Streptantibioticus cattleyicolor NRRL 8057 = DSM 46488: one gene and its partner. The main gene of each other region encodes a partner of the protein of the gene in region 2 in a complex. Links are inferred from orthologs where the notes say so. Each region holds a gene or a part of one and is shown on either strand. Other genes may lie near its edges.

The links.
Region 1: the proteins of rpsG (region 2) and tig are in contact, whole or in part, in a crystal structure (PDB 3GTY), measured with the Thermotoga maritima proteins. The link is inferred for Streptantibioticus cattleyicolor NRRL 8057 = DSM 46488 from one-to-one orthologs. Residues at the interface, in WP_004081843.1 of Thermotoga maritima: Lys34, Lys52, Lys55, Glu59, Arg62, Gln63, Glu66, Asn67, Lys69, Val71, Arg95, Ala109, Lys110, Lys111, Gly112, Arg113, Pro114, Glu117, Glu121, Ile124, Ala125, Tyr127, Asn128, Asn129, Thr130, Gly131, Lys135, Asp139, Arg142, Met143; in WP_004081061.1 of Thermotoga maritima: Glu122, Val124, Val129, Leu130, Tyr133, Glu188, Gly259, Ile262, Tyr263, Glu266, Ser270, Glu273, Gln274, Glu277, Arg308, Gln311, Ile312, Ser315, Tyr316, Glu325, Arg329, Arg336, Leu363, Phe366, Trp367, Arg373, Leu377, Arg381, Leu384, Glu387.

Annotation. Positions count from the first base shown.
Region 1 is NC_017586.1:1,837,724-1,848,873, reverse strand. The notes cover bases 2,865-5,766. They hold tig (trigger factor), read left to right. Parts: upstream 2,865-3,569; coding sequence 3,570-4,964; downstream 4,965-5,766. Other genes in these bases: SCATT_RS08050 (ATP-dependent Clp protease proteolytic subunit), read left to right, coding at 5,301-5,766; SCATT_RS08070 (arsenate reductase family protein), read right to left, coding at 2,865-3,020. Outside these bases: SCATT_RS08085 (GNAT family N-acetyltransferase), read right to left, coding at 1-716; SCATT_RS08080 (PP2C family protein-serine/threonine phosphatase), read left to right, coding at 926-2,203; SCATT_RS08075 (hypothetical protein), read left to right, coding at 2,403-2,597; more of SCATT_RS08070, read right to left, coding at 2,652-2,864; more of SCATT_RS08050, read left to right, coding at 5,767-5,918; SCATT_RS08045 (ATP-dependent Clp protease proteolytic subunit), read left to right, coding at 6,075-6,686; ATP-dependent Clp protease ATP-binding subunit ClpX, read left to right, coding at 6,904-8,187; SCATT_RS08035 (hypothetical protein), read right to left, coding at 8,262-9,116; SCATT_RS08030 (valine--tRNA ligase), read left to right, coding at 9,255-11,150. UniProt on the Bacillus subtilis protein: Involved in protein export. Acts as a chaperone by maintaining the newly synthesized protein in an open conformation. Functions as a peptidyl-prolyl cis-trans isomerase.
Region 2 is NC_017586.1:3,786,568-3,802,269, reverse strand. The notes cover bases 12,834-15,702. They hold rpsG (30S ribosomal protein S7), read right to left. Parts: upstream 14,569-15,702; coding sequence 14,098-14,568; downstream 12,834-14,097. Other genes in these bases: SCATT_RS16845 (DNA-directed RNA polymerase subunit beta'), read right to left, coding at 15,394-15,702; rpsL (30S ribosomal protein S12), read right to left, coding at 14,572-14,943; fusA (elongation factor G), read right to left, coding at 12,834-14,058. Also shown: SCATT_RS16890 (beta-ketoacyl synthase N-terminal-like domain-containing protein), read right to left, coding at 1-3,842; SCATT_RS16885 (4'-phosphopantetheinyl transferase family protein), read right to left, coding at 4,180-4,959; SCATT_RS16880 (AAA family ATPase), read left to right, coding at 5,403-8,156; SCATT_RS16875 (thioesterase II family protein), read left to right, coding at 8,476-9,234; metK (methionine adenosyltransferase), read left to right, coding at 9,261-10,424; tuf (elongation factor Tu), read right to left, coding at 10,530-11,723; more of fusA, read right to left, coding at 11,938-12,833.

The DNA of each region.
Region 1 (11,150 bases), 1.9 Mb from region 2 along the record:
ACGGCGCCCCGCGGACCGGTGAACTCCCAGGCGGGGCTGACCGCGTAGCGCGCGTACCCGGTCACCTCGCCGTCCCGTTCGGCCAGCACGCACAGCAGCTCGCCGGCGCCCTCCCGCCGCCACTGGCCGGTCAGCAGCGGCAGGTGCTCCCAGCCCGGCGGCCGGACCGGCGCCCCCGGCCGCAGCGGCACCCGGCGCGCGTAGACCGCCTCGCAGGCGTCCACCGCCTCGCGCGGATCGGCCACCCGCAGCCGCACCCCGTCCGCCTCCGGCGGCGCGAGCACCCGCACCCGGTCGGTGTCCGGCTCGATCCGCATCTGCCGGGTGGCCAGCCCGTACCCGAACCGCCCGTAGATCCCCGGCTCCGAGGCGGTCAGCACGGCCAGCGGCTCCCCGCGTCCGCGCACGTCGTCCAGGAGGCGCCGCATCATCGAGGTGAGCACGCCCCGGCGGCGGTGCGTGGCCTGGACGCTGACCATGGTCACCCCGGCCGCCGGCACCGCCGCCCCGCCCGGCACCGACACCTGGAACGAGAACGCCCCCGCGGTGCCGACCACCTCACCGCCGTCCCACACCGCCAACGACCGCTCGAACTCGGTCAGATCACGCCACAACGCCCGTTCCTCGGCGTCGTCGGCGCCCCCGAACGCCCGCTCCAGCCGCCCGTACCAGTGGTCCCAGTGCTCCGGTTCCAGCACCCGCAGATCCGTTGTCATGACCCCTGCCTATCAACGGCTCCCCGGATGAGCGACTCCTTTTCGAACGCCCGGTGACAGGATCCCTTCATCCGCCTTCGTCCGGCGAGTCGTGAATCGACGCACCGCCGAACGGGTGGATAAGGTCACCCACGAACGGCAAGCCGGCAGTGGCGCGCTCGGCGCTTCAGGAGAACGGGATGGAGAGCAGGAGTGCGAAGCGCTCTCCGATGAGGGTGCCGGCATCCGCGTGCCGGGAGCCCGGGGAGGGCGAGGGGCAGTGGTACGACCGGCGGGAGGGCGGGACGGACGGGACTGAAGAGGGCATCGGCCGCACGGCCGAAGTGGTGCGCAGCGTGCGCGGCGACGCCCTGCCGCGCCCCGTCCACGACGGCATCCGGGCCCAGATCCGCAGATCGGCACGGCGGGCCTGGACGATGGTGCGCCGGTCCTCCGTCGAGTACTTCCGCGGCAACGGCTCCGACTGGCTGGCGCTGACCATACAGACGACGATGGTCCCCACCCTGGCCTGGGCCACCAGCGTCGCGCCCGCCTGGGTCCCGCCGACCGCCCTGGTCTTCCCGGTGATCATCGGCGGCCTGATGCTCCGCCCGGCCAGCCTGCTGGTGCTCTACGCCGGCGCGGCCACCGCGCTCATCGTCGAGGACGCCGTGCTCGGCACCGGCCCGCACAGCCGAGGGGTCTCCCCGGGCACCGTGCTGGTGGTCGGCGGGGTCGCTTTCGGCGGCCTGATGCTCGCCCAGTTCCGCAGACGCGTCGGCGTGCCCTGGCGGCGCGGCGGCACCATGCTGTTCGACCTGCGCGAACGCATCCGGGTGCAGAGCCGGCTGCCGGAGCTGGGGGCCGGCTGGCACGCCGAGATCGGGCTGCGCCCGGCCGGCGGCCAGCTCTTCTCCGGTGACTTCGTGGTGGCCACTCGTTCGGGTGATGGCCGGGTCCTGGAGGCGGTGCTGGCCGACGTCTCCGGCAAGGGCATGGACGCCGGTTCGCGCGCCCTGCTGCTCTCCGGGGCCTTCGGCGGGCTGCTCGGCTCGCTGCCGCCGCACCAGTTCCTCAGCGCCGCCAACGGCTACCTGCTGCGGCAGAACTGGGAGGAGGGCTTCGCCACCTCCGCCCACCTCGTGCTCGACCTGGAGAGCGGCGACTACGAACTCCTCTCGGCCGGCCACCTGCCCGCGATGCAACTGATCGCCGGCACCGGACGCTGGGAGGAGAAGGCGGCCGACGGCATGCCGCTGGGCATCGCCGCGGACGCCGAGTTCCACGGCGTCAAGGGCACCCTGCGCACCGGGGACGTCCTGCTGCTCTTCACCGACGGCCTGGTCGAGCTGCCCGGCCGCGAACTCGGCGACGGCATCGACCGGTTGATCGGCGAGGCCGACCGCTACGTCGCCCACGGCTTCCGCGGCGCGGCCTACCCGCTGATCGAAGCGGTGGCCAAGGACACCAACGACGACCGCGCGCTGCTCATCATCTGCCGTGAGTAACCCGGGCGTTGGCGGGGTATGACCGGACCGCTGCTCCAACACCCGTACGACACGCGGGTGTCGGGCGGCCCGACGGGTCCTGCTCGCGCCGCGCAGGTGGCACGATGGTCGGCGCGGGGGAGCAGGGGCGGCGACGCACCCCCGTCCGGCGGCCCACCCCCCGTCCGGCGAGGCGTACCGAGCGAGGAAGTGATCCCGAGTGGCCATCTCCCTGTCCGTGGTCGTGCTGTTGGCGATCGTGTTGATCGTTCTCATGCGCGGCGGATCGATCAAGGCGGGCCCGGCCATCGTGGCCATACTGCTCGGCTTCTTCCTCGCCTCATCGGGGCTCGCCCCGTCGATCAACCGCCTGATGGAGTCGATCGCCTCGACGATCAACCAGATAAGGCTCTGACCGGGCGCACCCGCGGGTGCGCCGCCACGGCACGGCCGCGCGGCGCCGAACCGGTTACCCCTGGGTGCGGGCGAGCGCCGTGCGGACGGCCTCCTCGGTGCGGCCGACCACCGCGCTGCCGTCGTCGGCGGTGATGATGGGCCGTTGGATGAGCTTCGGGTGCGCGGCGAGCGCGTCGATCCAGCGCTGCCGCTCCTGCGGGGTGCGCGGCCACTCCCGCACGCCCAACTCCTTGGCCACGGCCTCCTGGGTGCGGGTGATGTCCCACGGCTCCAGGCCGAGCCACGCCAGCACCTCGGTGATCTCCGCCGCGCTCGGCGGATCCTCCAGATACCGGCGCACGGTGTACGAGGCGCCCTCGGCGTCCAGCAGCGAGACCGCCGAGCGGCACTTGGAACACGCCGGATTGACCCAGATCTCCATGGCGAGCACTGTAGCCGCCGGGAAAACGGCCGGCCCCGGCGGCCGGACCACGGGGAACACCCTCGTGACCCGGCGCCGGGGCCGGTGTGGAGCGGGCGACGGGAATCGAACCCGCGTAGCCAGTTTGGAAGACTGGGGCTCTACCATTGAGCTACGCCCGCAACGGCCAGTCATTCTGGCACACCGAATCGTAGCGGGTCGACCTCCGCCCCCGGGCCACGGCCCCGGCCGGGCCTTCGCGGGACCCCGCGCGGAAATATTGCGGTCGTGGTGTGCGGAGCCATGTACGCTACGTGTCGCACCGACGGGGTGTGGCGCAGCTTGGTAGCGCGTCCGCTTTGGGAGCGGAAGGTCGTCGGTTCGAATCCGGCCACCCCGACCAGACGTTCGAACACGCCCACCGTGCGACCGCCGTGTCACGGGTACCGGGTACTATGCAGGCTGGCCCTGTATACGGGGCGACGTAGGGGCCGGAACCCCAGGTAGGCCCAAGCAAGTACGTCTCGTCGGCCACACAAGCCCCTGATGTCAGCCCAAGGAGACCCAACCGTGAAGAGCGCCGTGGAGACTCTGAACCCCACCCGGGTTCGACTCACCGTCGAGGTGCCCTTCGAGGAGCTCAAGCCCAGCCTCGACGCGGCGTACAAGAAGATCAACCAGCAGGTCACGGTGCCCGGGTTCCGCAAGGGCAAGATCCCCGCACGCATCATCGACCAGCGGTTCGGCCGCGGCGCGGTGCTCGAAGAGGCGATCAACGACGCGCTGCCGAAGTTCTACACGGAGGCGGTCAACGAGGGTGAGCTGAGCGTGCTCGGCCAGCCCGAGATCGACATCACCGAGTTCAACGACAACGAGCAGCTGAAGTTCACCGCCGAGGTCGAGATCCGGCCGAAGTTCGAGATCCCGGACTACTCCGGCATCGAGGTCACCGTCGACGCCGTCGAGGTCTCGGACGAGGACGTCGACAAGTCGGTCGAGCAGCTCCGCGAGCGCTTCGCCTCCACCACCCCGGTCGAGCGGGCCGCCGCCGAGGGCGACGTGGTCGTCATCGACCTGGAGGCCAAGGTCGACGGCGAGGTGCTGGAGGACGGCGTCGCCAAGGGTGTCACCTACACCATCGGCTCCGGCCAGCTCCTCGACGGCATCGACGAGGCCGTCACCGGTCTGGAGGCCGGCGCCTCCGCCACCTTCACCTCCGAGCTGAAGGGCGGCTCCGCGGCCGGCCGTGAGGCCGAGGTCAAGGTCGACGTCACCGCCGTCCAGGCCCGTGAGCTGCCCGCGCTCGACGACGACTTCGCCCAGCTCGCCAGCGAGTTCGACACCCTCGAGGAGCTGCGCGCCGACAGCGTCAAGCGTCTTGAGCGGATCAAGAAGTACGACCAGGCCACCCAGGCCCAGGAGAAGGTGCTCGACGCCCTCCTGGAGCTGGTCGAGGTCCCGGTCCCGGAGAAGCTCCTCAAGGACGAGATCGAGACCCGCAAGCACAACCTGGAGCACCACCAGTTCCCGATGATGGGGCTGAACTGGGAGTCGTTCCTGGAGCGCGAGGGCAAGACCGCCGAGGAGTACGACGCCGAGCTCGAGGAGCAGGCCAAGAAGGGCATCAAGACCCAGTTCGTCCTCGACGAGCTGGTCTCCAAGGAGAACCTCTCGGTCAACCAGGAGGAGCTCACCGAGCACCTGATGCGCCGCGCCGCCTCCTCCGGCATGTCCCCCGACCAGTTCGCCCAGGCGGTCGTCGAGGGCGGCCAGGTCCCGATGCTGGTGGGCGAGGTCGCCCGGGGCAAGGCGCTGGCCGCGGTCGTCGAGGCCGCCACGGTCAAGGACACCAACGGTGAGGTCGTCGACCTCGACGAGGAGGACGAGACCGCCGAGACGGTCGAGGCGTCCGCCGAGGAGGCCACCGAGGCCGCCGCGGAGTCCGAGGAGAAGAACGAGGGCTGAGCCCCGTCGCACGTCTCACGGGACGGGCCCGGACGCGTACCCACGCGTCCGGGCCCGTCCCCGTCGGTACCGTCCGCGCCCTTCCCGCGGACGGCCGGACCAACCCTCGTACCCCCTGCCTGCGCTCACAGCGAACAGTTCCGTGTGCGGGATTGCTGGGCCCTACCAGGGCGTTAGGGTCCGTAGTAACGAGGGCAGGGAGACCCTGAGAAGGGACGGAAGGCGAAAGGCGCGCCGCTCCTCCCCGGCCCTTTCGAGAAGACGACGTAAGACGCGAAAGACGGCGTCGCCGTCCGACAACGAGCAGGTGGATACGTGACGACTCCGCAGATCGAGATGCCGGGACTCCTGATGCCCACCGCCAACGGCGCCCCGAGCGGACCGGGCCTCGGTGACGCGGTCTACAACCGGCTGCTCGATGAACGCATCATCTTCCTCGGCCAGGCCGTGGACGACGACATCGCCAACCGGATCTGCGCGCAGATGCTGCTGCTCGCCGCCGACCCGACCAAGGACATCTACCTCTACATCAACTCGCCCGGCGGCTCCGTGACCGCCGGCTTCGCGATCTACGACACGATGCAGTACATCAAGAACGACGTCGTGACGATCGCCATGGGCCTCGCCGCCTCCATGGGCCAGTTCCTGCTGACCGCCGGCACCCCCGGCAAGCGGTTCGCCCTGCCCAACGCCGACATCCTGATGCACCAGGGGTCGGCCGGCCTCGGCGGCTCCGCCTCCGACATCAAGATCCAGGCTGAGCAGCTGCTGCGCACCAAGAAGCGCATGGAGCAGCTCACCGCGCAGCACAGCGGCCAGTCCGTCGAGACCATCAACCGCGACGCGGACCGCGACCGCTGGTTCACCGCGGAGGAGGCCAAGGAGTACGGCCTGATCGACGAGGTCATGCACACGGCCGCGGACGTCCCCGGTGGTGGCGGTACCGGTGCCTGAGCCCCGCCCGCGCGGAGCCCTGCCGGGCGCGGCCCCGGCGCACCGGACAGTTACGCTTCCCCTTCCCGCTCACCCCTCAGGACGGTGAACCGATCCATGAACACCCGCAACCCGCTCGCCCTCCAGCAGGGCGTGGACGCCTCCCGCTCGCACGGCATGGAGGCCCGCTACATCGTGCCGCGCTTCGTCGAGCGCACCTCGCAGGGCATCCGTGAGTACGACCCGTACGCCAAGCTCTTCGAGGAGCGGGTGATCTTCCTCGGCGTGCAGATCGACGACGCCTCCGCCAACGACGTGATGGCGCAGCTGCTGTGCCTGGAGTCGATGGACCCGGACCGGGACATCTCGATCTACATCAACTCGCCCGGCGGCTCCTTCACCGCCATGACGGCGATCTACGACACGATGCAGTTCGTCAAGCCGGACATCCAGACGGTCTGCCTCGGCCAGGCCGCGTCGGCCGCCGCGGTGCTGCTGGCCGCCGGCACCCCGGGCAAGCGGATGGCGCTGCCCAACGCGCGGGTGCTGATCCACCAGCCGTACACCGAGACCGGCCGGGCGCAGATCTCCGACCTGGAGATCCAGGCCAACGAGATCACCCGGATGCGGGTCCAGATGGAGGAGATGCTGGCGAAGCACTCCCACCGCACCGAGGAGCAGATCCGCGAGGACATCGAGCGTGACAAGATCCTCACCGCCGAGGACGCGCTCAGCTTCGGCTTCGTGGACCAGATCACCTCCTCCCGCAAGGCCGCGCTTTCGGCCTGACCACCGGCCCGGTACAGGGCCGGAAACCACGGGCCCGCCCTTGGGCCGGCGACGAGTCGGTTCAAGGGGGGCCCACACCCAGGGCTCGGCAAGGTACCGTCGGAGGGGGGTCCGGGGGCCCCGCGGCGTCAGCCGCACACTGACAGGGACCCGGACGACCCGGCAAGCACCAGGTTCCGCTGAGCGAAGCGGATCCCAGGCGAAGGGGAAGCACCTCGTGGCACGCATCGGTGACGGCGGCGACCTGCTCAAGTGCTCGTTCTGCGGAAAGAGCCAGAAGCAGGTGAAGAAGCTCATCGCAGGGCCTGGTGTGTACATCTGCGACGAGTGCATCGACTTGTGCAACGAGATCATCGAGGAGGAGCTCGCCGAGTCCTCCGAGGTGCGCTGGGAGGACCTGCCCAAGCCCCGGGAGATCTACGAGTTCCTGGAGAGCTACGTGGTCGGGCAGGAGCCCGCCAAGAAGGCGCTGTCGGTCGCCGTCTACAACCACTACAAGCGGGTGCAGGCCGGGGAGAACGGCCGTCCGGGCCACGACGACGGCATCGAGCTGGCCAAGTCCAACATTCTGCTGCTCGGCCCCACCGGCTCCGGCAAGACGCTGCTCGCCCAGACCCTCGCCCGGATGCTCAACGTCCCCTTCGCCATCGCCGACGCCACCGCCCTGACCGAGGCCGGATACGTCGGCGAGGACGTGGAGAACATCCTGCTCAAGCTGATCCAGGCGGCCGACTACGACGTCAAGAAGGCCGAGACCGGGATCATCTACATCGACGAGATCGACAAGGTGGCCCGCAAGAGCGAGAACCCGTCGATCACCCGGGACGTCTCCGGCGAGGGTGTCCAGCAGGCGCTGCTGAAGATCCTGGAGGGCACCACCGCCTCGGTGCCGCCGCAGGGCGGGCGCAAGCACCCGCACCAGGAGTTCATCCAGATCGACACCACCAACGTGCTCTTCATCGTGGGCGGTGCCTTCGCCGGCCTGGAGAAGATCATCGAGGCCCGGGCCGGGGCCAAGGGGATCGGCTTCGGTGCCACCATCCGTTCCAAGCGGGAGCTGGACTCGGTGGACCAGTTCGCCGAGATCATGCCCGAGGACCTGGTGAAGTTCGGCATGATCCCGGAGTTCATCGGCCGCCTGCCGGTGATCACCTCGGTGCACAACCTGGACCGCGAGGCGCTGCTGAAGATCCTGGTCGAGCCGCGCAACGCGCTGGTCAAGCAGTACCAGCGCCTCTTCGAGCTGGACGGCGTCGAGCTGGAGTTCGAGCGTTCCGCGCTGGAGGCCATCGCCGACCAGGCCATCCTGCGCGGCACCGGCGCCCGTGGCCTGCGGGCCATCATGGAGGAGGTCCTCCAGTCGGTGATGTACGAGGTGCCGTCCCGCAAGGACGTCGCCCGGGTCGTCATCACCAAGGAAGTCGTTCACTCGAACGTGAACCCCACTCTCGTCCCCCGCACTCGGGGTGACGAGGGCGAACGCCACGAGAAGAGCGCGTAGCGTCCTGTAGCGCGAAGGGGGCGCCCGGAGTGATCCGGGCGCCCCCTTTGGTGTCGGTGCCGCGTCGGTGCGGGTTACTTCTTGACGCGTATCTCGCCGCGCAGCTTCGCCACGGTCTGGGCGAAGTCGGCGGTCGACGGCGGAGTGGGCAGACCGCCGGTGGCGACCGTGTCCGGGTTGCCGTTCCACATCACCAGCGCGACCGTGCTGTTGTCGCCCCAGGCGCAGAACGGGGCCTTGTAGATGCCGAAGTCCTTCACCCCGCACTGCATCAGGTCACCGTCGAAACCGGACGGCTTCTGGTCCGTGGCGTCCTTCATGCCGGCCGCCGACAGCAGGGTGCCCACCGCCGACTTGGGGTCGGTGACGTCACCGTAGGCGCCGCCCAGGATGATCTCGTCCTTGCTGCTCTTCCAGGCGCCGCGCACCGAGGTGGCGTCGGTGATGCCCTTGTCGGAGCCCTTCTGCGTGTCGGAGTCGCCGCCGGTGGCGCCCGGCATCGTGGAGTCCTTGGTGTACTGGCCGCCCAGCACCGTCGCCGGGGTGTCGAGCTTGTAGCCGCCGCCGGAGGAGGTGGCGCCGGTCAGGGTGACGGCGCCGACCGCGATCGCGGCGACCACCACGACACCGGCCACGATGCCGACGATCTTGCCCTTGTTGCTCTTCTTCACCGGCAGCGGCGGCGGCACCGGGCCGGCCCCCCACCCCTGCGGCTGCCCGTACGGGCCCGGCGCCCCCGGCACCGGCGGCTGGCCGTACGGCGGCGCGGGCGGCTGTGCGGGGCCCTGTGCGTACGGGTTGGGGCCCTGCGGCTGCGGCTGCGCGTAGGGGTTGGCCGCCGGCGGCTGCTGCGGGTAGCCGTAGCCCGGCTGGGGCGCGGGCGGCTGCGGCGGCCCGTACGGGTTGGGCGGCGGCTGGTTGAAGCTCATGGGGTTCCTCCCGTTGACGTGTACGCGGCCCATATCCTTGCCGATGGCCGCTGCCACCGGCACGCCGGGGCCCCGCGCCCCGGGCCCGGCGGGTGCGGGACGCCGCCCCCGCCGCCCTAGAATTGCCGCGTGACCGAGATGAACCAGCGCCCCAACAGCGGGCCCAGCAGCAGCCCTGACCATCTGCCGACCCAGTACGTCCCGGCCGAGGTAGAGGAAACGCTGTACGAGCGCTGGGTAGAACGCGGTTACTTCGCGGCCGACGCCAAGAGCGACAAGCCGCCGTACACCATCGTCATCCCGCCGCCCAACGTCACCGGCAGCCTCCACCTGGGCCACGCCTTCGAGCACACGATCATCGACGCCCTAACCCGCCGCAAGCGCATGCAGGGGTACGAGGTGCTCTGGCAGCCCGGCATGGACCACGCCGGCATCGCCACCCAGAACGTGGTCGAGCGCGAACTGGCCAAGGAGGGCAAGTCCCGCCACGACCTGGGCCGGGAGGCGTTCGTCGAGCGGGTGTGGCGCTGGAAGGCGGAGTCCGGCGGCCAGATCTCCGGCCAGATGCGCCGCCTCGGCGACGGCGTCGACTGGTCGCGGGAGCGCTTCACCATGGACGAGGGCCTGTCCAAGGCCGTCCAGACCATCTTCAAGAAGCTCTACGACGACGAGCTGATCTACCGCGCCGAACGCATCATCAACTGGTGCCCGCGCTGCCTGACCGCCATCTCCGACATCGAGGTGGAGTACCAGGAGGACGACGGCGAGTTGGTCTCCATCCGCTACGGCGACGGGGACGACGCCATCGTGGTGGCCACCACCCGGGCCGAGACGATGCTCGGCGACACCGCGGTCGCCGTCCACCCCGACGACGACCGCTACCGCCACCTGGTCGGCACCGAGATCGAACTGCCACTGACCGGCCGCCGCATCCCGGTGGTCGCCGACGCCCACGTCGACCCGGAGTTCGGCACCGGCGCGGTGAAGGTCACCCCGGCCCACGACCCCAACGACTTCGAAATCGGCCGCCGGCACGGCCTGCCGTCGCTGACCGTCATGGACGAGCACGCGGTGATCACCGCGCACGGCCCGTTCCAGGGGCTCGACCGGCTGGAGGCCCGCTCCGCCATCGTCGGGGCGCTGCGCGCCGAGGGCCGGATCGTCGCCGAGAAGCGCCCGTACGTCCACTCGGTGGGCCACTGCTCGCGCTGCAAGACCACCATCGAGCCCCGGCTGTCGCTCCAGTGGTGGGTCAAGGTCGCCCCGCTGGCCAAGGCGGCCGGTGACGCGGTGCGCGACGGGCGGGTGAAGATCCACCCGCAGGAGATGGAGAAGCGGTACTTCGACTGGGTCGACAACCTCCACGACTGGTGCATCTCGCGGCAGTTGTGGTGGGGCCACCGCATCCCGGTCTGGTACGGGCCGAACGGCGAGGTGGTCTGCGTCGGCCCGGACGAGGAGCCCCCCACCGGTGACGGCTGGCGCCAGGACTCCGACGTCCTGGACACCTGGTTCTCCTCCGGCCTGTGGCCGTTCTCCACCCTCGGCTGGCCCGGGCGGACCGAGTCGCTCGCGAAGTTCTACCCCAACTCCGTGCTGGTCACCGGGTACGACATCCTCTTCTTCTGGGTCGCCCGGATGATGATGTTCGGCCTGTACGCGATGGACGGCACCCCGCCGTTCCACACCATCGCCCTGCACGGCATGGTGCGCGACCAGTTCGGCAAGAAGATGTCGAAGTCCTTCGGCAACGCGGTCAACCCGCTGGACTGGATGGACGCCTACGGCTCCGACGCGCTCCGCTTCACGCTGGCCCGCGGCGCCAACCCCGGCACCGACGTGCCGATCGGCGAGGACTGGGTCCAGGGCTCCCGCAACTTCGCCAACAAGATCTGGAACGCCACCCGCTTCGCGTTGATGAACGGCGCCACCGTGGAGGGCCAACTGCCGCCCGTGGAAGGGCTGTCGGCCGCCGACCGCTGGATCCTGTCCCGGCTGAACGCCGTGGTCGCCGAGGTGGACGCCTACTACGAC
Region 2 (15,702 bases):
GCCAGGCGCCGCCGCAGCCGGGGCTCGGTGGCCGGGTCGGCGGCGAGCGCCGCCCACCTGGCGCGGGCGGGCAGCCGGGTGCGGCCGAGCAGCAGCAGATGGCGGGCGCCGCGGCGGTGGAGTTCGGTGGCGAGCGCCAGGCCGATCTCCCCGGTGCCGCCGGTGATCACCACGGTGCCCGCGGCGATGGCGTCCAGCCCGCCGGTGGCGGTGCCGGGTGCGGCGGTCTCCTCGGCGGTCAGGAGGTCCAGCGCCGCGTACTCGCGCGTCCCGGCGCGGTGGCGTACCCGGGGCCGGCGGTCGTCGGCGGCGAGTTCGGCGGCGGCCACCGCGGCGAGCCGGTCCGCCCGGTCCGGGCCGAAGTCGACCTCGACCGTCCGGGCGCGCACCGTGCGCAGTTCGGCGGGGAGCGCCCGGTACAGCCCCGCGGCCTCGCCGGGCACCGTCCCCCGGGTGATCCGCAGCACGGTCAGCGAGGGCAGCCGGTGGCCGGCGAGCACCTGGCGCAGCAGCGGGAAGCGGAGCCGGAAGGTGTCGGCGGCCGGGGCGCCGGCCGGCCACCAGTCGGCCAGGTCGACCACCGCGGCCAGGCGTTCCCCGGCGGCGAGCCCGCCGTGCGCGGCCAGGACGGTCTCCAGCGCCTCCGGTCCGCCGGGGATCCGGTCGGCGCGCACCACCAGCGCCCGGCACCCGGGCACCCCGGCGAAGAGCCGGTCCGCCGCCGCCTCGGACGCCTCGTTGACCAGGACCAGGTAGGCCCCGGGCTCCGGCGCGGCGGTCTGCGGCACGGCCGACGGACGCCACCTCGGCACCACGAACGCCTCCCGCGCCCCGCCGCCGGTGCCCCGCTCCCCCACCCAGTGCCGGTCGCGGCGGAACGGGTACGTGGGCAGCGACACCGGACGCGGGCGCCGCCCTGGCCACAGCGCGGCCCACTCCACCTCGCCGCCGGCCGCCCACCGCCGGGCCACCTCGCCGAGGCCGCCGTCGTCCGCCGGTTCCCCGGCCGATCCGTCCAGGAACGCCCGCAGCCGCTCCCGCAGCCCGGCCACCGAACCGGCGACCACCGCGAGGCGTTCGGCCATCGCCGCCCGCCCGGTCTGCAAGGTGTACGCGATCTCCGGCAGCGACGGGGCCGGCTCGTCCGCCAGGAACTCCAGCAGCGCGCGCACCGCGTCCCGCAGCGCACCGGCGTCCCGCGCGGACAGCGGCACCACGCACGGCCCGTCCGCCGCCCCGGCCCACGCCGCCGGCTCCTCGGTGAACTCCTCCAGCACCACATGGGCGTTGGTGCCGCCCATGCCGAACGAGCTGACGCCGGCCCGGCGCGGCAGCGGACGTCCCGACGCGTCGGTCAGCCGCGGCCACGGGGCCGTCTCGCGCTGGACGCGCAGCGGGGTGCCGTCCAGCCGGATCATCGGGTTGAGCCGGTCGACGTTGCGGGTGGCCGGGAGCACCCCGTGGCCCATCGCCAGCAGCACCTTGATCATCCCGGCCAGGCCGGCCGCCGCCTCCAGGTGGCCGATGTTGGTCTTGACCGACCCCAGCGCGCAGCCGGCCCCGTCCGGCAGCGGCGTGTCGCGCTCCCGGTACAGCTCGGTGAAGGCGGCGGTGATCCCGGCGACCTCGATCGGGTCGCCGAGCCGGGTGCCGGTGCCGTGCGCCTCCAGGTAGCCCACGGTCGCCGGATCGATCCCGGCCGAGCGGTAGGCCCGCTTGAGCAGTTCGGCCTGGGCGTCGGCGTTGGGCGCGGTCAGCGACTGGGCCTGGCCGCCGTGGTTGACGGCCACGCCCTTGATCACCGCGTGGACCCGGTCGCCGTCGGCGCGGGCCTTGCTCAGCGGCTTGAGCACCAGCGCGCAGACCCCTTCGGCGCGCGCGTAGCCGTCGGCGCTCTCGTCGAACGTCTTGCACCGGCCGTCCGGGCTGAGCGCCCCGGTCCTGGCGTACGCCTGGTGCTGGCCGGGGTCGCAGATCACGTTGACGCCGCCGACCAGCGCCTGCTCGCAGCCGCCCGACCGCAGCGCGTTCACCGCCTGCTCCACCGCCACCAGCGAGGAGGAGCACATGGTGTCCACCGCCACGCTGGCGCCGTGGAAGCCGAACGCGTAGCTGACCCGGTTGGCGACCACCGACGGCGAGGTGGCGACCGCCCGGTGCGGCTCGGTGCCGGTGAGCCGGTCGCGCAGTACGGCGGCGTAGTCGCTGTGGCAGACGCCGACGAACACCCCGGTGCGGCTGCCGCGCAACGCGGTCACGTCGTGCCCGGCGTCCTCGAACGCCTCCCAGGCCACCTCCAGGAAGAGCCGCTGCTGGGGGTCGATCAGCTCGGCCTCCCGCCGGGAGATCCGGAAGAAGGCGTGGTCGAAGCGGCGGATGTCGCGCAGGAAGCCGCCGCGCTGCACGGGGGCGTCCGGCAGCCGGCGCTGCGCCTCGGTGTCCCAGCGGTCGGCCGGCACCTCCCCGACCGTCTCCCGCCCCTCGGCGAGGACCCGCCACAGCTCGGCCACCGAGTCGGCGCCCGGGAAGCGGCCGGCCATGCCGATCACGGCGATCGCTTCGGCGTCGTCCCCGGCGTCCTCAACTGCCGGGCGGGGCGCGGCGGGTGGCGTCCCCGGGGCCGGGCGGCCGGCCACCACCCGCGCGATGTCGGCGAGCGTGAACGCCTGGAAGAGCCGGGACGGGTCCACCTCACGCTCCAGCCGTTCGGCGGCCTGCTGGGCGAAGGCGGTCAGGGAGAAGCTGTCCAGCCCGAGGGTGCGCAGGTCGGTGCCGTGGTCGAGCCGGTCGCGCGGCACGCCGAGCGCGTCGGCCATGACGGGGGCCAGCGCCTCCGCGAGCGCCGCGTCGGCCGCCGGGTCCGCGTCGTCCTCCGCCCGTGGTGCCTCCGGTGCCGGACGGGGCGCGGGCGCCGGGGCCGCGGTGCCGGTGTCCCGGTCCAGTGCCGCGCCGGCCAGCGCCGCCGCGACCGCCGGGTCGGTGACCTCCTTGACGGTGCGGACCCGGGCCAGCGGGGCGCCGTCGGACTCGCGCAGCAGCGTCGCCGTGAGCCGCAGCCGGGTGCCCTCGGCCCGCGCGGCGTCCAGCCGGAAGACCACCGCGTCGTCGGGGCCGCAGTTGCCGAGGTAGACCACGTCCCGCTCGGCGGTGGCGGCGGCCCTGGCCCACTCCGCGGTGCCCTCGGCCACGCCCGCGGCGGCCAGCGCGCGCCGCAGGTGGAGGCGTTCGCAGTGGTCGTGGATGTGCGGGTAGGAGGCGAAGTACAGCAGCCCGGCGCCGTTGAGGTCGTAGTAGGGGTTGAGCCGGTAGGTGTGGGTGAACAGCGGCTCGCCGCCGCCGGGTCCGCCGTCGCCGTCCGGCAGCGGACGGGCCGGGTCCGCCCGCCGGGCCGCCATGAACTCCCGGTGGAATTCGGCCTGTCCGGCGTCGGCCGCCGGCACCGCCGTCCCCTCGGGGGCCGCCGGGCGGACCGGCACCAGCGCCCCGGCGGCGGCCGGCTTGGCGAAGACCGTCATCAGCCGGGCGGTGAGCACCGCGCCGCCGCTCCGGCACTCCACGTCGCTGACGTAGGCGCCGTCGTCCACCCGGGCCAGCTCACCGGCCAGCCGGAGCCGGTCGCCCTCGCGGAACGCGCTCAGCGGCTGCCCGGCGGACACCCGGATACGGACGAACACCGGCAGCGCCCGGTCGCCGGACGGATCCGTCAGCTCCGTCACCGGGCGCCCGAAGTGCTCGGCCAGCAATTCCCAGTGGAAATCGCCGATTTCCTTGAAGAGCCAATTCTCGGAGAGCCCGCCGACCGCCATCTGCGGCAACGCCAGGCGCACTTCCCGGAATCCCATGAACGTCCCCTTCAGGCATCACCCTGGCCACCGTGCGGAGGCGGTGTTTCCAGCCGTTACCCCGCGCCGTATTCGACCAGAGGGCCGGCGCCGGACGGGACCCCTACCGCCCCTTGTTGCCCCCGCGCCGAGGGCGTCGCCCACCCCGGTAGGGGCCGGCCGCCACCCGTACCCCGGGGGCCGGTGCCGCGTCGGCCGGGGTTCACCCCGTCGCGGCGCCCGGCACGGCGCCTCGCGGCGTCGCCGGACCGACCGAGCAGGCCCCGGGGGTTCCCCCGCGGGGCAGGGGACGAGGCCGATCCGGCGCCTCGCGACGCACCGCGCCGGACGCCGCTCCTCACCGGGCAAGCCCTGGCCGACGCGGCACTTGCGGGAAGAGCGGCCCGGTCAGCAGCGTGGCGCGCACCCCGGCCGGGCGGAACGCCACCGCGACGGCGCCCACCGCCTCGGCCGGCGGCTCCAGATGGGTCAGGTACCAGGTGCGGCCGGCCGCGGCGACCGGGGCGGCAGCGGCGGCCCCCAGCGGCACCCGGAACGAGTCCAGCGGGGTGGCGAGCCCGGTGCCGGCCGCCTTGACCACGGCCTCCTTGCGGGTCCAGCAGCGCTGGACGGCGGCGGCCCGGGCGTCCGGCGGCAGGGCGTCGAGCTCGCGCCGCTCCTCGGGGTGGAAGTGGCCGGCCACCGCGGGCCCGGCCAGGTCCGCCCGGAACCCCTCCACGTCCACCCCGACCGGCCCGGCGGCCAGGGCCAGCAGCGCCAGCTCCGCGCAATGCGAGAGGTTGAATTCCAAACCAATTCCCGCCGGAGGCCCGGCCACCACCGGCTTCCCGTACCGCCCGGCACCGAACCGGAACTCGTCCGGACGAGCCGGGACGTACCAGGACAACACCCGGCGCACAAAAGCGTGGCTGATCACGAACTGCCGCCGGTGCCGGGCGAAGACGAAAGAATCGGCTCGTTTCCGCTCCTCGTCCGAAAGCACCGTGTAGAGCGCATCGGGATCGTCCTGCCATGAGTTCAGGCGAACCGCCCACACCCGCACCTCGCCGGCGCCCGGCCACCGTCCGGCGACCTCCGCGGCCACCGACCGGTCCACCCGGCGCACCGCCCACGGCACCCCCGGAAATCCCGGCGGATTCCCCGGGGACCGCCCCTCCGCGACACCGTCCGGTACCGCCTCCGCGATCTTCCCGGCACGGCCGCCGGGGTTTTGCAAATCGGCACCCATCGGGTCATTGCACACCGCACCCGCCACCCCGGGTACCCCTATGTTCGCCCACCGCGGATAGGGGGCCGCCGGGGTTGGCCGCCACCCCGCACGACCTCGCCGGACGGCTCCCGACGGCACTCCGTTCCGCGCATCGGCGTCATATACACCATGATTCGCGTCACTTCGCCGCGGGAACGACTCTCCACTAGGGTGGGAATCAGTCACTCAGAGGGGTGGGGGCGGGCCGCGACGGCCGTCCTCGCAGATGACGACGGTGGACCGGGCACGATCGGTTCCGGGGACGTCCTGCCGCCACCACCGCCTCGGCACAGGGGAACGGGGAGCTTCAGGTGCTATTCGACCGTGACGCCGCGATATCCCGATTGAACACCATGCTCACGGAATGCGCGAAGCACGAAGGAAGCGTTGCGGTCATTCGCGGCAGTACGGCCACCGGAAAGACGGAACTCCTGCACGCGTTGGGCGAATCGGCCGCGAACAACGGCTTCCGGGTGCTGAACGCCCTCGCCGGACCCATGGAGCGGTCTTTCCCCTACGCACTCCTGGAACAGATTTTTCCCGACCTCGGCCCGCTCGCCCCGCCGGCCGCCGGGAACTTCTCCGCCGATTCCGCCCCGGAAACCCCGGACGAACACCCGGTGGTACCGCCCAGCGTTCTGCGCCACGTTCACCGGACCGCCACCGAACTGGCCGCCCGGCAGCCGCTGTTCATCGGCATCGACGACGTCCACCACGCCGACCCGGCCTCGCTGCAGTGCCTGCTCTACCTCATCCGGCGCTTCCGTTCCTCGGCCATCGCCCTGGCGGTCACCGACAACCTGCACGACCCGGGCGGACGCACCTTCTTCGGCGAGCTCCAGTACCAGCCGCGCATCCTGCGCGTCATGCTGGGCGTGCTCAGCCCCGCGGGCGTCGCCGGGATGGTCGCCCAGGCCCTGGGCGCCAAGGCCGCCGACCGGTTCGCCGGCGAGTTCAACGCGGTCAGCGGCGGCAACCCGCTGCTGCTGCGCGCGCTGCTCAACGACACCCTGGCGCACGACGACGCCCCCGGCTTCCCCCGCCCGCACCCCGCCGACGCCTTCCAGCACGCCGCGCTCGCCTGCGTACGCCGCAGCGGCCCGGACAGCGTGCGGGTGGCGCACGGCGTCGCCCTGCTCGACCGGGCCACCCCGGTGCCGCTCCTGAGCGACCTGGTCGGGGTCGGCCCGCGCACCACCGAGGAGGTGCTGCGGCTGCTCACCGACTCCGGCCTGCTGGACGACGGCCGCTTCCGCCACCCCGCGCTGCGCACCGCCGTCCTGCACGACCTGCCCCGGGCCACCGCCAACGAACTGCGCAGCCACGCCGCCCGGTTGCTGCGCACCAGCGGCGCACCGGCCACGGCGGTCGCCGAACACCTCCTGGAATGCGGCCCGTTGCGCGAACCGTGGGAGGCCCCGCTGCTGCGCGCCGCCGCCGACCAGTACCTCGGCGACGGCAAGGCCGTCCTCGCGGCCGGCTGCCTGGAACTGGCCAGCCGCTGCGGCTCCGACGACGACCAGCAGCGCCTGGCCGACCTGTCCGCCGCCGCCAACATCACCTGGCGGCTCGACCCCAAGGCCACCGCGCTCCAGCTGGAATCACTGGCCACCGCGGCCCGCGAGGGCACCCTGCCCTCGGTGATGATGCTCCGGCTGATCCGCACCTTCCTGTGGTGGGGGCTGGAGGAGGAGGCGGTCTCCGGCACCGGCCGGCTGCCCGCCGAGGACGCCGACCCCGAGTACCCGGGCGAACTGCTCACCACCTGGCTGCGGCTGGCCACCACCTACCCCGGCGCCCTGGCCCGGATGTCCGGCCCGCTCGGCCCCAACCCGCCGGTGCCGGTGCCCCCCGTCGCCCCCACCGACACCCTCCATCTGCACGCCGGCCGCGCCCTGTACACGGCGCTGCGCGGCGGCGACGCCGACGCCGTCGTCACCGGCGCCGAGCACGTCCTCCAGCGGGTCCGGCTCAGCGAGCAGTCCCTCGAACTGCCGATGTCGGCGCTGCACGCGCTGGTCTACCTCGACCGGCTGGACGCCGCCGAGACCGGGCTCGACCGGCTGCTCACCCAGTCCGGCAAGCACCACACCCCGGCCTGGGACGCGCTGTTCACCTCCACCCAGGCGCTGATCGGGCTGCGCCGCGGGGACCTGCCGGGCGCGCTGCGCCAGGCCCGCGACGCGCTCACCCTGATGCCCACCCACGGCTGGGGCGTGGGCGTGGCGCTGCCGCTGGCCACGCTGATCGAGACGTACACCGCGATGGGCCGCCACGACGCCGCGGCCGAGGTGATCGAGCAGCCGCTGCCGGAGGGCACCGGCCGCACCCGGTTCGGGCTCCACCACCGCTACGCCCGCGGACTGCACCACCTCGCCGTGGAGCAGTACCAGTCGGCGCTGGCCTGCTTCCTGTCCTGCGGCGAGGACATGACGGCCTGGCGGGTGGACTGCCCCGGGCTGGTGCCGTGGCGCTCCGGGGCCGCCGAGGTGTGGCTGCGGTTCGGCAAGCCGGAGCGGGCGGTGGCGCTGCTCACCGAGGAGCTGGCCCGTACCGGCGCCGCGGCCTGGCGCACCCGGGCCGCGGCGCTGCGGCTGCTGGCCGCCGCCCGCCCGTCCGACCGGCGGCCACGGCAGCTGTCCGAGGCGCTGACCGCCGCCCGGACCGCCGGCGACCGTTACACCATGACCCGCGTCCTGGCCGACCTCGGCCACACCCAGCAGCAGCTCGGCAACGGCACCGAGGCCCGGCAACTCATCCGGCGGGCCTGGCGGCTCGCCCAGGAATGCGGCGCCGAGCAGATCCAGCGCTCCCTGCTGCCCGCCTCCGCCCGCCCGGCCCCGACCCTCCCCACCGACCAGGACGCCGACCCCCTCACCGACGCCGAACGCCGCGTCGCCTCGCTGGCCGCCCAGGGGTTCACCAACCGCGAGGTGGCCGCCAAGCTCTTCATCACGGTGAGCACCGTCGAACAGCACCTGACCCGCGTCTACCGCAAGTTCCGCATCAAACACCGCGAACAACTCCCCACCAGCCTCGGCCTCGACGTGGCCCGGCAGGCGTGACCGTCCGGGTGGCCGGGCGCCAATAGGGGACGGTACGGGTTCGCACCGCCGTCGCGCCTGCCTAGGGTCCTTCTGACGGATCTCCGCGGCGTCGCGACGCCCGGCACGCCCTCTCGCCGCACCGGCCGAAAGCCCAGGTACGCCCAGTACGAGGGCTTCCGGCCGGCACACCGAGAGCACGCACCGGACGCCGCTCCTTCTCCCACGGAGATCCGTCAGCAGGACCCTAGCCTGGGCGCGGCGGCGGCCCGGCCCGGCGGCGGGGCGGGCGCCGCGCGGCCTTGCCCCGGCCCCGACACCGCAGGGAGTGGACCCCGCCTTGACCGACCACCACGACGACTACGACGTGTGGATCCGCCGGTTCCACCCGGCCCCCGAGGCCGCCGCGACCCTGGTGTGCTTTCCGCACGCGGGCGGCTCGGCCTCCGCGTACTTCCCGTTCTCCAAGCTGCTCTCGCCCGGCGTCGAGGTGCTCGCGGTGCAGTACCCGGGGCGCCAGGACCGCCGTTGGGAGCCGCCCGCCCGCAGCGTCGAGGAGCTGGCCGACGCCGTCGCCGCCGTCCTGCACACCAACCTGACGGGGAGGTTCGCGCTCTTCGGCCACAGCATGGGGGCCGCGGTCGCCTTCGAGGTGGCCCGGCGGCTCGAACGGGAGCAGGGCCTGCGCCCGGCCGCCCTGTTCTGCTCGGCCCGCCGCGCCCCGACGGTACGGCTGCCCGCGGTGTGGGAGCGCGTCCCCGGCGACGAGGACGTCGTCGCCGAACTGCGCAAGCTCAGCGGCACCGACGCCGCCATCCTCGACAACCCCGATCTGCTGCGCATCTTCCTCCCGGTGATCCGGGCCGACTACCAGGTGGCCGGCGGCTACCTGGCCGGCCCCGACGCCACCGTCGACTGCCCGATCACGGTGCTGGCCGGCGACCGCGACCCGGAGACCTCGCTCGCCGAGGCCCGCGGCTGGGCGGCGCACACCAAGGGCGAGTTCGACATGCACGTCTACCCGGGCGGCCACTTCTTCATCGAGGAGCACCGGCCCGCCATGGCCGAGGTCGTCGCCGGCCGGCTGCTCCCCGCCTGACCCATCCGACCCGGAGACGACACATCATGACCGAGCGGCTGTTCACCTCGGAGTCCGTGACCGAGGGCCACCCCGACAAGGTGGCCGACCGGATCAGCGACACCGTGCTCGACGCCCTGCTCACCGAGGACCCCGCCGCCCGGGTCGCCGTGGAGACCCTGATCACCACCGGCCAGGTCCGGCTGGCCGGCGAGGTCGCCACCACCGCCCGCCCCGCCCTGCCCTCGGTGGTCCGCGCGGCCATCCTGGACATCGGCTACGACACCTCCGCCAAGGGGTTCGACGGCGCCTCCTGCGGAGTCTGCCTCTCGCTGGCCACCCGGTCCCGTACCGCGAGCGACGACGCCGTCGCCGCTCAGGGCGCCGGCGACCAGGGGCTGATGTTCGGCTACGCGTGCGCCGAGACCCCCGAGCTGATGCCGCTGCCGATCACCCTGGCGCACCGGCTGGCCCAACGCCTCACCGCGGTACGCAAGGACGGCACGCTGCCGTACCTGCGCCCCGACGGCAAGACCCAGGTCACCATCGCCTACCAGGGCGACCGCGCGGCCCGGCTGGACACCGTGGTGGTCTCCGCGCAGCACGCCGCCCACATCGACCTCGACACCCTGCTCGCCCCGGAGATCAGCCAGTTCGTGGTGGAGGCCGAGCTGAAGGCGCTCATCGAGTCCGGGGTCCAGCTCGACATCGACGGCTACCGGCTGCTGGTCAACCCCACCGGGCGCTTCGAGACCGGCGGCCCGCTGGGCGACGCCGGGGTCACCGGCCGCAAGATCGTCATCGACACCTACGGCGGCATGGCCCGCCACGGCGGCGGCGCCTTCTCCGGCAAGGACCCCTCCAAGGTGGACCGCTCCGCCGCCTACGCCATGCGCTGGGTCGCCAAGAACGTGGTCGCCGCCGGCCTCGCCTCCCGCTGCGAGATCCAGATCGCCTACGCCATCGGCGAAGCCGCCCCGGTCGGGCTGGCCGTGGAGACCTTCGGCACCGAGACCGTCCCGGTGGCCCGCATCGGCCGCGCCGTCACCGAGGTCTTCGACCTGCGCCCGGCCGCCATCGTCCGCGACCTCGACCTGCTGCGCCCGGTCTACGCCGGCACCGCCGCCTACGGCCACTTCGGCCGCGAACTCCCCGAGTTCACCTGGGAACGCACCGACCGCGCCGCCGCGCTGCGCGCCGCCGTCCACTGAACGCACCCGCCGGAGAACGCGGAACGGGCCCGCGCGTCGAATGACGCACGGGCCCGTTCCGTACCGACCGGGTCCGCCCGAGGGCGGACCCGGACCGGCGGGGTGTTACTTGATGATCTTGGTGACCTGGCCGGCACCCACGGTACGACCACCCTCGCGGATGGTGAAGCGCAGGCCCTCCTCCATGGCGACCGGCTGGATCAGCGAGACCGTCATGGAGCTGTTGTCGCCCGGCATGACCATCTCGGTGCCCTCGGGGAGGGTCACCACGCCGGTGACGTCGGTCGTCCGGAAGTAGAACTGCGGACGGTAGTTGTTGAAGAACGGGGTGTGGCGGCCACCCTCGTCCTTCGACAGGATGTAGGCCGTCGCCTCGAACTCGGTGTGCGGAGTGACCGAACCCGGCTTGATGATGCACTGGCCGCGCTCGACGTCCTCGCGCTTGATGCCGCGGAGCAGCAGACCGACGTTCTCACCGGCCTGGCCCTCGTCGAGCAGCTTGCGGAACATCTCGATACCGGTGACCGTGGTGCTGGTCTTGGTGTCCTTGATGCCGATGATGTCGACGGTCTCGTTGACCTTGAGGACACCGCGCTCGATACGACCGGTGACCACGGTGCCGCGGCCGGTGATCGTGAAGACGTCCTCGATCGGCATCAGGAACGGCTTGTCGACGTCACGCTGCGGGGTCGGGATGGCCTCGTCGATGGTGTGCATCAGACCGAGGAGCTTCTCGCCCCACTCCTTGTCGCCCTCCAGCGCCTTCAGCGCGGAGACGCGGACGACCGGAGCGTCGTCACCCGGGAACTCGTACTCGTTGAGGAGCTCACGGACCTCGAGCTCGACGAGCTCCAGGATCTCCTCGTCGTCCACCATGTCGGCCTTGTTCAGGGCGACGACGATGTACGGAACACCGGCCTGGCGGGCCAGGAGCACGTGCTCCTTGGTCTGCGGCATCGGGCCGTCAGTGGCGGCGACCACCAGGATGGCGCCGTCCATCTGCGCCGCACCGGTGATCATGTTCTTGATGTAGTCCGCGTGGCCCGGGCAGTCCACGTGGGCGTAGTGACGCGCCTCGGTCTGGTACTCGACGTGCGCGATGGAGATGGTGATACCGCGCTGACGCTCTTCCGGCGCCTTGTCGATCTCGTCGAACGGGGTGAACGGGTTGATGTCCGGGTACGCGTCGTGCAGCACCTTGGTGATGGCCGCGGTAAGGGTCGTCTTACCGTGGTCCACGTGGCCGATGGTGCCGATGTTGACGTGCGGCTTAGTCCGCTCGAACTTCGCCTTCGCCACTGGGGTCCTCCTGTGGACTGGTTCTGTAACGCCACTCGATGGCGCCAGTTCAACTTGCCGGGTTGGTGAGGACCCCGAAGGGCCTTACAAGTGCCAACCCGCGGATTGGGTTACCGGCCGCCGGGGCATCCGCCACCACCTTACGGTTTGCGGCGGAATGCCCCGTACTGCCTAGTGTCAAGCCTAAGGCTTGAGCCACGCCTTCAGAACAGCGTTACTCGCCCTTGGCCTTCGCGATGATCTCCTCGGCCACGTTCTTGGGAACCTCGGCGTAGGAGTCGAACTGCATGGAGTAGCTGGCCCGGCCGGACGTCTTGCTGCGCAGGTCGCCGACGTAACCGAACATCTCCGACAGCGGGACCAGGCCCGTGACGAGCTTCGCCCCGGAACGGTCCTCCATGGACTGGATCTGGCCGCGCCGCGAGTTCAGGTCGCCGATGACGTCACCCATGTAGTCCTCGGGCGTGGTCACCTCGACCTTCATCATCGGCTCCAGCAGCGCCGGGCTGGCCTTCCGCGCGGCCTCCTTGAACGCCATCGAACCGGCGATCTTGAAGGCGAGCTCGGAGGAGTCCACGTCGTGGTAGGCACCGTCGAGGAGCTTGACCCGGACACCGGTGAGCGGGTAGCCGGCGAGCACGCCGAACTCCATCGCCTCCTGGCAGCCCGCGTCCACCGAGGGGATGTACTCCTTGGGGATGCGACCACCGGTCACCTGGTTCACGAACTCGTAGCCGTCGCCCTCGAGCGGCTCGATCGAGATCTGCACCTTGCCGAACTGGCCGGAACCACCAGTCTGCTTCTTGTGCGTGTAGTCGACCTTCTCGACCGCCTTGCGAATGGTCTCGCGGTAGGCGACCTGCGGCTTGCCGACGTTGGCCTCGACCTTGAACTCGCGCTTCATGCGGTCCACGAGCACGTCCAGGTGGAGCTCGCCCATGCCCGCGATGATGGTCTGGCCGGTCTCCTCGTGCGTGGAGACCTGGAAGGACGGGTCCTCCTCGGCCAGGCGCTGGATGGCGACACCCAGCTTCTCCTGGTCGCCCTTGGACTTGGGCTCGATGGCGACCTGGATGACCGGCGCCGGGAACTCCATCGACTCCAGGATCACCGGGTTGGCCGCGTCGCAGAGGGTCTCACCGGTGGTGGTCTGCTTCAGACCCATGACGGCGACGATGTCACCGGCACCCACCGACTCGATCTCCTCACGCTTGTTCGCGTGCATCCGGTAGATCTTGCCGATGCGCTCCTTCTTGCCCTTGACGGAGTTCTGCACCTGCGTACCGGCCTCAAGACGCCCGGAGTAGACCCGGACGAAGGTGAGCTTGCCCAGGTGCGGGTCGCTCATGATCTTGAACGCCAGGGCCGACAGCGGCTCGTCGTCGGACGGCTTCCGCTTGACGACCTGCTCCGGGTCGCCGACCGCGTGGCCCTCGATGGCCTCGACGTCCAGCGGGGAGGGCAGGTACTTCACGACCGCGTCGAGCAGGGGCTGCACGCCCTTGTTCTTGAACGCGGTGCCGCAGAACACCGGGGTGACGGTGGTGCCGTCGCCCTTGCCGGAGTTGATGGTGATGCGGCGCACGGCCGCGGTCAGCTGCTCCTCGGAAGGCTCCTGGCCCTCCAGGTACAGCTCCATCATCTCCTCGTCGTTCTCGGCGACGGACTCCAGGAGCTTGCCGCGCCACTCCTCGGCGGCCTCGGCGTGGGTGTCCGGGATGTCGACGACGTCGTACATCTCGCCCTTGGCCGCCTCGGCCGACCACACCAGCGCCTTCATGCGGACCAGGTCCACGACGCCCTTGAAGTCGGCCTCGGTGCCGATCGGCAGCTGCATCACGATCGGGGTCGCGCCCAGGCGGTCCGAGATCATGTCGACGCAGCGGTGGAACTCGGCGCCGGTGCGGTCCAGCTTGTTGACGAAGCAGATCCGCGGCACGCCGTAACGGTCGGCCTGACGCCACACCGTCTCGGACTGCGGCTCCACGCCGGCCACACCGTCGAAGACCGTCACGGCACCGTCGAGCACGCGCAGCGAACGCTCCACCTCGACGGTGAAGTCGACGTGGCCCGGGGTGTCGATGATGTTGATGGTGTGGTCGACGTCGTCGACGTTCCAGTGACAGGTCGTCGCGGCCGACGTGATGGTGATGCCGCGCTCCTGCTCCTGCTCCATCCAGTCCATCGTGGCAGCGCCGTCGTGGACCTCACCGATCTTGTAGCTCACGCCGGTGTAGAACAGGATCCGCTCGGTGGTCGTCGTCTTGCCCGCGTCGATGTGGGCCATGATCCCGATGTTGCGGACCTTGGCCAGGTCAAGTGAAGTGGTGGCCATATGGCTCAGTCTTCTCTCGGTTCTCGATGGGGGTAGCGACTACCAGCGGTAGTGCGCGAAGGCCTTGTTGGACTCGGCCATCTTGTGGGTGTCCTCGCGGCGCTTGACGGAGGCGCCAAGACCGTTCGAGGCGTCGAGCAGCTCGTTCATCAGCCGCTCGGTCATGGTCTTCTCACGGCGGGCACGCGAGTAGCCGACCAGCCAGCGCAGCGCCAGCGTGGAGGAGCGGGCCGGACGGACCTCGACCGGCACCTGGTAGGTCGCGCCACCGACACGGCGGCTGCGGACCTCGAGGGTCGGCTTGACGTTCTCCAGGGCGCGCTTGAGCGTGATGACCGGGTCGGTGCCGGTCTTCTCGCGCAGCCCCTCCAGGGCGCCGTAGACGATGCGCTCGGCGGTGGAGCGCTTGCCGTTCAGCAGGACCTTGTTGACCAGCGAGGTGACAAGCGGAGAGTTGTAGACCGGGTCGATGATGACCGGCCGCTTCGGGGCAGGGCCCTTACGAGGCATGTCTTACTTCTCCTTCTTGGCGCCGTAGCGGCTGCGGGCCTGCTTGCGGTTCTTGACACCCTGGGTGTCCAGCGAACCGCGGATGATCTTGTAGCGAACGCCCGGCAGGTCCTTCACACGACCGCCGCGCACGAGCACGATGGAGTGCTCCTGCAGGTTGTGGCCCTCACCCGGAATGTAAGCGGTGACCTCGATCCCGCTGGTCAGACGCACACGCGCGACCTTACGCAGGGCCGAGTTCGGCTTCTTCGGGGTGGTCGTGTACACACGCGTGCAGACGCCCCGGCGCTGCGGGGAACCCTTGAGCGCGGGCGTCTTGTTCTTCTCGACCTTGTCCTGCCGGCCCTTGCGGACCAGCTGCTGGATCGTAGGCACCGTTTCTCCGGTTTCTGTGTGCCGATCTCGATAAAGCTAACCTGGGGATCCTGCACGGCCGGGCGCCCCGGCCACCGGCACGTTCCCCGACCCACGCGGTCGGGTGTGTCGGAGCCTTTGGCAGGTACCCGCGGAACGGGCTCGGCTCACATCATGCGGATGTCGCAGTCTCGGCGCCCCGCGCTGGTCGCCAGCCGCCGGAAGGCTGAAGGCGCGCACGCAAGGACCCGGGGACACCCCAGGCACAAGGTCAGAGCGTACCTAGCGTATGGGCTGCGGTCAAAACAAATGCACACGCGAACGACACGCCGGGCCCCCAGGTCGCTGAGCCCACGGTAACCGCCGCGCGGCCCGCTGGGAAGACGTCTCCCCCGCGCGCCGTCCAACGCCGCAGGGCGGCCGTCCCGTTGGGGGGACGGCCGCCCTGCGGCTTCACGCGAGCGGTCGGGCTCAGGCGTTGTACGGACCGTAGTCGTAGTCCTCCAGCGGGACCGCCTGGCCGGAGCCGGTGCCGAACGGCGAGTAGTCGATGTCGTCGTAGCCGACGGCCGAGTACATCGCGGCCTTGGCCTCCTCGGTCGGCTCCACCCGGATGTTGCGGTAGCGGGACAGACCCGTACCGGCCGGGATGAGCTTACCGAGGATGACGTTCTCCTTCAGGCCGAGCAGCGCGTCCGACTTGGCGTGGATCGCCGCGTCGGTGAGCACCCGGGTGGTCTCCTGGAACGAGGCCGCGGACAGCCACGACTCGGTCGCCAG